Linked DNA regions of Bdellovibrio bacteriovorus. The protein of the gene in region 1 binds, or shares a complex with, the protein of each later gene. Links are inferred from orthologs where the notes say so. Each region holds a gene or a part of one and is shown in the gene's direction. Other genes may lie near its edges. The genes, in order: nuoD, AZI85_RS02660 and AZI85_RS02665.

Region 1 (4,202 bases):
AGACGCGCCCCTTATATTACTTATCTAGTTGTCAGGATTACGGATTTTCAGTAACTACTTAATGATAGCTAAATGAAATTGCAGAGGTGTATTTATGCACAAAGATCAAGTGCAGGGTTCTGTGTCTCTCGCAGGCGCAAGCGGAACTCAAGCCATAGATGATATGTCACGAGATGTTGCTTTCACATCAAGGCTCGATGCTTTGGTGGCGTGGGGGCAAAAAAATTCTTTGTGGCCAATGCCTTACGGTACTGCTTGTTGTGGTATCGAGTTCATGTCAGTGATGGGACCGAAGTATGACCTAGCACGTTTCGGTGCTGAGGTGGCTCGTTTCTCTCCTCGTCAAGCGGACTTGCTTGTCGTTGCTGGAACTATCACAGAAAAAATGGCTCCGGTGATCACTCGTATTTATCAACAAATGCTTGAACCAAAATACGTGATCTCCATGGGCGCGTGTGCAAGCTCTGGTGGTTTCTACCGCGCTTACCACGTTCTTCAAGGCGTCGACAAAGTCATCCCTGTCGACGTTTACATCCCAGGTTGCCCTCCAACACCAGAAGCGGTGATGGATGGAATCATGGCATTGCAACGTATGATTGCGACTCGTCAACCACGTCCTTGGAAAGACAACTGGAAGTATCCATATGAACAAACTTGAGACTTTAAAACAAAACCTCGCGGGTAAATTTAAAATCGAGAACTACAAGTTCATCCACGCTGTGGGTGATGACGTTCTTGAAGTTCCAAAAGAAGACGTTCCGGCGTTGCTTTTGTTTCTTCGCGAAAATGGTCATTTCGATTTCTTGATGGACGTGTGCGGAGTGGATTTTCCAAACCGCGAAAAACGTTTCGACGTTGTTTACCACTTGTTCTCGTCAAAAGACGCTTCTCGTTTGCGTGTAAAAGCACAGGTTGGTGAAAACGAATCTATCGGGACAGTTCTTCCGGCTTGGAAGGGTGCGGACTGGTTTGAGCGTGAAGCCTATGACATGTTCGGTATCAAGTTCGAGGGTCATCCTAACTTGCGCCGTATCTTGACTCATCATCAATTCGTGGGTCATCCGCTTCGTAAAGACTACGATGCGAACTTGCAACAACCTTGCACGTCCTCATTGCCAATTCACTTCAACAACGAACCGGGTTCTCCTGGTGATGTGTTGAATGATAAATATGTTCCTTTGAATATCGGTCCTGCCCATACAGCGATGCACGGAACTCTTCGTGTGATGGCTGAGATGGACGGCGAGACGATCGTTCGTTGTAACAATGAAATCGGATATCTTCACCGCTGTTTCGAAAAAATGGCAGAGACTCATCCGTACAACCAAGTGATCCCGTACACAGATCGTTTGAACTACTGTTCAGCGCCAATGAATAACATTGGTTACTGTAAAGCGGTCGAGCGTTTGTTGGGCGTGGAAATCCCGCCTAAAGCGCAAGCGATGCGTGTGATCTTGGCAGAGCTTTCTCGTATCATCGACCACACGATTGCAATCGGTACGGGCGCGATGGACTTGGGTGCTTTGACTTCTTTCTTCTATATGTTCGGTCTTCGTGAACAGGTTTATGGCTTGTTCGAAAAACTTTGCGGAGCTCGTTTGACTGTATCTATGACTCGCGTCGGTGGTATGGCTCAAGATGCGCCTGAAGGCTGGTTCGACGAAGTTTTAGCTCTTTGTAAAGAGATCCGTAAAGGCACTGACGAAATGGCTTCGATGGTTTTGGACAACAAAATCTTCATCCTTCGTACTAAAAACGTGTGCCCGGTATCTGCTCAAGACGCGATTCAATGGGGTTACACAGGTCCTCTTCTTCGCGCTTCCGGCGTGAACTTGGATTTGCGTAAAGCGAAACCTTACTATGGTTACGACGCTTTGGACTTTGATGTTCCAGTAGGAACAACAGGTGATATCTACGACCGTTACTTGGTTCGTTTCGAAGAAATGCGCCAATCAGTTCGTATCATCGAACAAGTCTGCAAAAACGTTCCAGGTGGCGATTACACAATCCGCGACAAAGGCATCGTTCTTCCAGAGAAAAAAGACGTTTACGGAAACATCGAAGGTTTGATGAATCACTTCATGTTGATCATCAAAGGGCTTCGTCCTCCAGTGGGCGAAGTTTACGATGCGACGGAAGCGGCCAACGGTGAACTAGGTTTCTATCTAGTGAGCGACGGCTCTGCAAATCCATACCGTTTGAAAGTCCGTCCACCATGTTTCGCGATCTACCAATCGTACCCAACGGTAGTGAAAGGCGCGATGTTGGCAGATGCTATCGCAACTGTCGCATCGATGAACTTAATCGCTGGTGAACTAGATAGATAATCGGACGGAAGGGCGGCAGCCCGCAGAGCGGAGGGCCGCAAGGCCCGGAACTGAAGCAACTTAGAGTTTTGAAAAATTTAAAGGAAAAAGAATGTTTCAACTAAGTGAACAAGGTTTGGCGGAAGTAAAAAAAGAATTGAATCGCTATGAAGCGAAAGATTCTGCGATCATCCCAAGCCTTTACATCGCACAAAAAGAAAACAACGGTTTCGTCACTGCGGAAATGATCACGTATCTTTCTAAAGTGATGGACATCCCTGAAGCACGTATTAACGAAGTTTTTAAGTTTTATACGATGTTCAATCAAAAGCCGGTGGGTAAATACCATGTGCAAGTATGCACGAATATTTCCTGCGCTCTTGAAGGTGGTCGCGAGATGGCTAGCCACATCTGCCACGAGTTGGGTGTGAAATACGGCGAAGTCACTTCAGATGGCCGTTTCACAGTCAGCAAAGTGGAGTGCTTGGGTTCCTGCGGAACGGCTCCAATGATGCAAGTAAACGACACGTATCATGAGAAACTCACTCCGGAATCAGCAATGAATCTGCTACGAGGAATGAAATAATGGCTGAAACAAAATTACTGACGGAATTCTATCACTTGCCAGAGTATCAAACTTTGGCTGGTTACAAAGCTAAAGGCGGTTACGAAACTTTGCCAAAAGCTTTGAAAATGCAACCTCAGCAAATCATCGACGAAGTGAAAGCTTCGGGTCTTCGTGGTCGTGGTGGTGCAGGTTTCCCAACAGGTATGAAATGGGGCTTCCTTCCTAAAAATGGAGAACCTCGTTACCTTCTTTGCAACGCCGATGAAGGGGAGCCTGGTACATTTAAAGACCGTATGATGATGGAGCGTGCTCCACATCAATTGATCGAAGGCATGATTATCTCTGGCTTCGCGGTGGGTTCTAATAAAGGTTATATCTACGTTCGTGGTGAATACGTTTACCCGATCGAATGCTTAAATAAAGCGATCAAAGAAGCTTATGCAGCGGGCCTTCTTGGTAAAAACATCTTGGGTTCTGGTTTCGACTTTGACCTTGATGTGTACCGTGGTGCCGGCGCTTATATCTGCGGTGAAGAGACAGGCATGATCTCTTCTTTGGAAGGCTTGAAAGGCCAACCAAAATTGAAGCCTCCATTCCCAGCGGTTCAAGGTTACTTGCGTAAACCAACAATCGTGAACAACGTGGAAACTTTGGCGGCCGTGACTTACATCGTTCGCGATGGCGCACAAACTTACCGCAAACATGGAACAGAAAAATCTGCGGGAACAAAATTGTTCTCTCTTTCTGGAAACGTGATGACTCCAGGGAACTACGAAGTTCCATTGGGCTATCCTTTGATGGATTTGCTTATGAAAGAGGGCGGAGGCATGAAACCAGGCCGCAAATTAAAAGCGGTTATTCCTGGTGGATCTTCAGCTCCTGTTTTAACAGCAGAAGAAGTGGCGAAAGCAAATCTAGATTACGAATCATTGGCGGGCCTTGGAACCATGCTTGGTTCTGGTGCGGTGATCGTGATCGACGACTCTCAATGTATGGTGGATATGTTGGGTGTTTTGACTCACTTCTATGCGCATGAGTCTTGTGGTCAATGTACACCTTGCCGTGAAGGTACAGGTTGGTTGAACAAGATTCTTCACTCGATCTTGGAAGGTCGCGGTCGTTTGCAAGACATCGACTTGTTGATCAAAGTTGCTGACAACATGAAAGGGAAAACAATCTGTGCCCTTTCCGATGCAGCGGCTCTTCCGGTTTTGAGCTTTGTGACTAAGTTTAGAGATGAATTTGAATTCTATGTCCGCGAAGGACGTTCGAAAGTAAAAGGAACGACATATGCCGAAATGCACCATTAATGGCAAAGAAGTCGAAGT
Region 2 (2,995 bases), on another replicon or contig:
ACGCGAATATTCTTTCAGGATTTTCACCGGCAAAGTCTTTTGTGTCAGCGCGTCAGAAACAGATATGAAGATTTCTCCAGCCTTCGCTTGTTGGGCTCGAGACAAGAATCGAACGCGATCACTAACGACTCTCGAGTTTGGATAAAGACCGGAATAAGGTGAAACATCGAAAGCAGGTAAAATCGTGCTGTGACGAGATGGGTCAAAGAACTCTAAAAGCTGCTGAAGTTTGTTCGCTTCGGAAAGACTGCTAACAACAACTAAGTGCGGCAAGCTGTTGATTTTTTTAGAGTAAGTCTGCGACAAAAAGTAAGCAAGCGCGAGCGGAGATGCAGCTCCGGTCACTTGAATTTTTCCGCGTGTTGTTTCGAAGGCCCTTTCCAGGATGGATTCAAGCCTTGTATGAGTCATTTCGGCTTTCATTCGGTGGGCTCATCTTGCCATGCTTATCGCCTTGTTTCCATTCATATTTCTTGGTTTTCACAGACGACACATATATAACTAATTGAAATCCAAATAATAACGACAACTTTGGAGGGGTACAGTGCCACTCGGTGGAGTCATTTTCATCGTCATCTTCATCGCTCTATTCGGAGCATTTTTAGTATGGGTCGCGTCCAAAACAGGCGGCAAACCCGTTTATAACTCTATCAAGTACGAGCCTTACGAGTGCGGTATTCCTGCTCTTGATAAGAAAGATACAAAGGTTTCAGTAAAGTATTATCTTACTGCGATCCTCTTCATCCTTTTCGATATCGAGATCATTTTCATGTATCCATGGGCAACTTCTTTCCGTGATTTCTTATCATCAGGACAAGGTCTGTTCGTGCTTATTTCGATGATGGTCTTCATCGGAATTTTCATCTTCGGACTTTTCTGGGAAGTAAAATCAAAAGCATTGGAATGGGACTAATCAATGGGAATGGGTAAAGATCTTTTTGAAATTACCGTTAACGGTTTAAAACTTGTCGTCATCTTTTTGATGATGGTTCAAGCAGTTCCTATTCTTGTATGGCTAGAGCGCCGTGGTTCCGCATTCATTCAAAATCGTTTGGGACCCAACCGCGTAGGACCTTTGGGCTTGATGCAACTTTTGGCTGACGCTGTGAAATTCTTGACGAAAGAAAACTTCGTTCCAGATACCGCAAAACCATTGTTGTACTATGCAGCTCCGGTATTTGCGTTGATTCCAGGTGCGGTGGCGTTCTCTGCCATCCCAATGTCGACACCGATTCAAGTAGGAACATTTGAAATGTTTGGATCTACTTGGGGTCCGTACACTTTCTTGGTTCAAGGTTATGATATCGGCGTTGGTATCGTATTCATCTTGGGTGTTTCTTCTTTGGCTGCTTACACTTTGTTGATGGCGGGTTGGGGTTCAGGAAATAAGTACTCTTTGATGGGTGCTCTTCGTGCTTCGGCGCAAACAATCTCTTACGAGTTGGCTTTGGGTCTTTCTATCGTGGGCGTGATCATGCTTTACGGTACGTTCAACCTTCAAGACATGACGGTGGCTCAACAAGGTCCCCTTCAATTCGTCTTCTTGGGTCACACAATCACTGCAAGTTGGCTTCCAAACTGGGGGATTTTCTATCAACCATTGGCAGCTCTTTTGTTCTTCACAACAGCATTTGCCGAATCAAATCGTCTTCCATTCGACTTGGCAGAGGGTGAATCTGAACTTGTTGCCGGTTTCCATACAGAGTACGGCGGCTTCAAATTCAACATGTTCTTCATCGGTGAATACGGTCACATGATGATCGCCTCAGGCTTGATGGCTTTGTTCTTCTTCGGTGGTTACGGTATTCCGTACGTATCCGTTGAACAAGTTCAAGAGTGGGCGGCTTCGGTAACGTCTTCTGCGGGCTGGGCAAGTGCTTTGGTGGCATTGATCCACTTCCTTGTTTTCAATATCAAGTTTGCATTCTTCTTGTGGGTTTTCATCTGGGTTCGTTGGACGCTTCCACGCTTCCGTTATGACCAATTGATGGATTTCGGTTGGAAGACTTTGCTTCCTTGGGCGCTAGCAAACACGATCATTACCGCGTTTGTGATCTACATCGCATCTTTGTGAGGAGAATAACGTGACAGCAGATGCATTTCTTTTTTGGTTCTTAGCGATTGTCACTCTGGTCAGCGGCCTGAGTGTCATTCTTTTATCTAACCCGATTTATTCATCGCTTTGTTTGGCGATGACGATGGTGGGTATCTCCGCGTTGTTCGTGACTTTGAATGCTTACTTTATTGCAGGTGTTCAGTTGATCGTTTACGCCGGCGCCGTGATGGTTCTTTTCGTCATGGTGATCATGCTCTTCGACTTGAAGAAAGATCTTCAAGCTTTCACGAAGGGAAAGTTTTCTGGAGCAGTTAAAATTGCTTCCGTAGGTTTGTTGGCAGGCCTGGTTGTCGGCGCCATTGCGATGTCTGTAGGTCTTTTGACTGAAAAAACTACGGACAACCCAGTGACTGCGGGAACAGGCATGGAAACAACAAAACAGTTGGGCCAGATTTTGTTTTCTAAATACATCTTCGGCTTTGAAGCATTGGGCGTTCTTTTGCTAGTGATCGCAGTTGGTGCGGTGGCTCTAGCGCGCAGTAAAGGTGGAACACATGAACACTGATTTCATTAACAACATTGGCCTGACTCACTATTTAGTTCTGGCAGCACTTTTGTTCATGATGGGTATGGCCGGAGTTCTTCTTCGCCGTAACGTGATCGTACTTTTGATGTCTGTAGAGTTGATGTTGAATTCTGTGAATTTAACCTTCATCGCATTCAGCAAGTACTTAGGCATTCTTGATGGTCACATCATGGTTTTCTTTGTCATGACAATCGCCGCGGCAGAAGCGGCGGTAGGTTTGGCATTGGCCGTTTCAATCTTTAAACGCTTTAACGAAGTGAATATTCGCTTCTTTGAACACTTGAAAGGATAAGGGAGCAGCCGTGAATCATTCTCTTTTAATGGCCCTTTTGATCCTAGCTCCGTTCGTTGGT
Region 3 (2,914 bases), on another replicon or contig:
ACTCTGCCATCTTCGCTGGTCTCGGCGTTTTCTAAATATTCTAATGAAGAGAAATAAACTTCGCGCGATCCGGCAGGGAAACTTAAAGTTTCAAATGGAGAGTAAAGTAATTCCAACTCAGGTCGAATCACGTGTTGCGTGCTTGAAGCGTAGTCCGCTTTAATCTCGGCCCAAACTTCATCTGTCCATCTGGAAATTTCAATCGGATCTAAAAACCATACATTCACCGCAGATGAAAAATGTTCTAGCGGACTAGCAAGTTCTCCATAAAAGTAGGGAAGTAAGAATTCAATTCCAGGGAATGAGTTTTTTAAAACCAAAGAGCGCAGAGTTTCTTCGGCCTCGGCCTTATCAACCTCGCGGCCATCAATCATCGCGCGGACTCTTTGCAAAAGTCTTTCGTGATTTTCATCGCGGAAAAGAATCTCGCGCGCTGGAGTTAAGACGAATGAAGCAACTTCATCGGTGCTTCGTTGATCTGAAACATTGAAGTGACGAATAGACTCAATTTGATCGCCGAATAAATCTAAGCGAACCGGTTCATCTTCTGTCGGCGGGAAAATATCAACGATACCTCCGCGCAAAGCATACTGACCTTTATCTTCCACCATCGGTGCTGAAGAATAGCCAAGCGAGTTTAAATACTCTGCGATGTCTTCAGGAAGTTCGTCGCTGGGTTTTAGAAGACGCGAATATTCTTTCAGGATTTTCACCGGCAAAGTCTTTTGTGTCAGCGCGTCAGAAACAGATATGAAGATTTCTCCAGCCTTCGCTTGTTGGGCTCGAGACAAGAATCGAACGCGATCACTAACGACTCTCGAGTTTGGATAAAGACCGGAATAAGGTGAAACATCGAAAGCAGGTAAAATCGTGCTGTGACGAGATGGGTCAAAGAACTCTAAAAGCTGCTGAAGTTTGTTCGCTTCGGAAAGACTGCTAACAACAACTAAGTGCGGCAAGCTGTTGATTTTTTTAGAGTAAGTCTGCGACAAAAAGTAAGCAAGCGCGAGCGGAGATGCAGCTCCGGTCACTTGAATTTTTCCGCGTGTTGTTTCGAAGGCCCTTTCCAGGATGGATTCAAGCCTTGTATGAGTCATTTCGGCTTTCATTCGGTGGGCTCATCTTGCCATGCTTATCGCCTTGTTTCCATTCATATTTCTTGGTTTTCACAGACGACACATATATAACTAATTGAAATCCAAATAATAACGACAACTTTGGAGGGGTACAGTGCCACTCGGTGGAGTCATTTTCATCGTCATCTTCATCGCTCTATTCGGAGCATTTTTAGTATGGGTCGCGTCCAAAACAGGCGGCAAACCCGTTTATAACTCTATCAAGTACGAGCCTTACGAGTGCGGTATTCCTGCTCTTGATAAGAAAGATACAAAGGTTTCAGTAAAGTATTATCTTACTGCGATCCTCTTCATCCTTTTCGATATCGAGATCATTTTCATGTATCCATGGGCAACTTCTTTCCGTGATTTCTTATCATCAGGACAAGGTCTGTTCGTGCTTATTTCGATGATGGTCTTCATCGGAATTTTCATCTTCGGACTTTTCTGGGAAGTAAAATCAAAAGCATTGGAATGGGACTAATCAATGGGAATGGGTAAAGATCTTTTTGAAATTACCGTTAACGGTTTAAAACTTGTCGTCATCTTTTTGATGATGGTTCAAGCAGTTCCTATTCTTGTATGGCTAGAGCGCCGTGGTTCCGCATTCATTCAAAATCGTTTGGGACCCAACCGCGTAGGACCTTTGGGCTTGATGCAACTTTTGGCTGACGCTGTGAAATTCTTGACGAAAGAAAACTTCGTTCCAGATACCGCAAAACCATTGTTGTACTATGCAGCTCCGGTATTTGCGTTGATTCCAGGTGCGGTGGCGTTCTCTGCCATCCCAATGTCGACACCGATTCAAGTAGGAACATTTGAAATGTTTGGATCTACTTGGGGTCCGTACACTTTCTTGGTTCAAGGTTATGATATCGGCGTTGGTATCGTATTCATCTTGGGTGTTTCTTCTTTGGCTGCTTACACTTTGTTGATGGCGGGTTGGGGTTCAGGAAATAAGTACTCTTTGATGGGTGCTCTTCGTGCTTCGGCGCAAACAATCTCTTACGAGTTGGCTTTGGGTCTTTCTATCGTGGGCGTGATCATGCTTTACGGTACGTTCAACCTTCAAGACATGACGGTGGCTCAACAAGGTCCCCTTCAATTCGTCTTCTTGGGTCACACAATCACTGCAAGTTGGCTTCCAAACTGGGGGATTTTCTATCAACCATTGGCAGCTCTTTTGTTCTTCACAACAGCATTTGCCGAATCAAATCGTCTTCCATTCGACTTGGCAGAGGGTGAATCTGAACTTGTTGCCGGTTTCCATACAGAGTACGGCGGCTTCAAATTCAACATGTTCTTCATCGGTGAATACGGTCACATGATGATCGCCTCAGGCTTGATGGCTTTGTTCTTCTTCGGTGGTTACGGTATTCCGTACGTATCCGTTGAACAAGTTCAAGAGTGGGCGGCTTCGGTAACGTCTTCTGCGGGCTGGGCAAGTGCTTTGGTGGCATTGATCCACTTCCTTGTTTTCAATATCAAGTTTGCATTCTTCTTGTGGGTTTTCATCTGGGTTCGTTGGACGCTTCCACGCTTCCGTTATGACCAATTGATGGATTTCGGTTGGAAGACTTTGCTTCCTTGGGCGCTAGCAAACACGATCATTACCGCGTTTGTGATCTACATCGCATCTTTGTGAGGAGAATAACGTGACAGCAGATGCATTTCTTTTTTGGTTCTTAGCGATTGTCACTCTGGTCAGCGGCCTGAGTGTCATTCTTTTATCTAACCCGATTTATTCATCGCTTTGTTTGGCGATGACGATGGTGGGTATCTCCGCGTTGTTCGTGACT

What was found.
Region 2: the proteins of nuoD (region 1) and AZI85_RS02660 are in contact, whole or in part, in a cryo-EM structure (PDB 6ZJN), measured with the Thermus thermophilus proteins. The link is inferred for Bdellovibrio bacteriovorus from one-to-one orthologs. Residues at the interface, in WP_223903221.1 of Thermus thermophilus: Pro35, Ser36, Asp139, Gly141, Ala142; in WP_096411122.1 of Thermus thermophilus: Ala224, Glu225, Gln226, Glu227, Ala295, Trp297, Phe298, Arg299.
Region 3: the proteins of nuoD (region 1) and AZI85_RS02665 are in contact, whole or in part, in a cryo-EM structure (PDB 6ZJN), measured with the Thermus thermophilus proteins. The link is inferred for Bdellovibrio bacteriovorus from one-to-one orthologs. Residues at the interface, in WP_223903221.1 of Thermus thermophilus: Met26, Thr27, Asn29, Gly31, Pro32, His34; in WP_096411116.1 of Thermus thermophilus: Glu45, Ser46, Asn48, Pro50, Ala51, Gly52, Glu53.

The regions. Positions count from the first base shown.
Region 1 is NZ_LUKF01000016.1:356,060-360,261, reverse strand. What follows is about bases 1-2,985. They hold nuoD (NADH dehydrogenase (quinone) subunit D), read left to right. Parts: upstream 1-644; coding sequence 645-2,327; downstream 2,328-2,985. Other genes in these bases: nuoF (NADH-quinone oxidoreductase subunit NuoF), read left to right, coding at 2,892-2,985; AZI85_RS11440 (complex I 24 kDa subunit family protein), read left to right, coding at 2,419-2,892; AZI85_RS11450 (NADH-quinone oxidoreductase subunit B), read left to right, coding at 164-658. Also shown: more of nuoF, read left to right, coding at 2,986-4,184; AZI85_RS11430 (2Fe-2S iron-sulfur cluster-binding protein), read left to right, coding at 4,165-4,202.
Region 2 is NZ_LUKF01000001.1:531,338-534,332, reverse strand. It holds AZI85_RS02660 (complex I subunit 1/NuoH family protein), read left to right. Parts: upstream 1-916; coding sequence 917-2,074; downstream 2,075-2,995. Other genes in the region: nuoL (NADH-quinone oxidoreductase subunit L), read left to right, coding at 2,963-2,995; nuoK (NADH-quinone oxidoreductase subunit NuoK), read left to right, coding at 2,611-2,934; AZI85_RS02655 (NADH-quinone oxidoreductase subunit J), read left to right, coding at 2,085-2,621; AZI85_RS02665 (NADH-quinone oxidoreductase subunit A), read left to right, coding at 545-913; mfd (transcription-repair coupling factor), read right to left, coding at 1-423. UniProt on the Escherichia coli protein: NDH-1 shuttles electrons from NADH, via FMN and iron-sulfur (Fe-S) centers, to quinones in the respiratory chain. The immediate electron acceptor for the enzyme in this species is believed to be ubiquinone.
Region 3 is NZ_LUKF01000001.1:532,105-535,018, reverse strand. It holds AZI85_RS02665 (NADH-quinone oxidoreductase subunit A), read left to right. Parts: upstream 1-1,230; coding sequence 1,231-1,599; downstream 1,600-2,914. Other genes in the region: AZI85_RS02655 (NADH-quinone oxidoreductase subunit J), read left to right, coding at 2,771-2,914; AZI85_RS02660 (complex I subunit 1/NuoH family protein), read left to right, coding at 1,603-2,760; mfd (transcription-repair coupling factor), read right to left, coding at 1-1,109. UniProt on the Escherichia coli protein: NDH-1 shuttles electrons from NADH, via FMN and iron-sulfur (Fe-S) centers, to quinones in the respiratory chain. The immediate electron acceptor for the enzyme in this species is believed to be ubiquinone.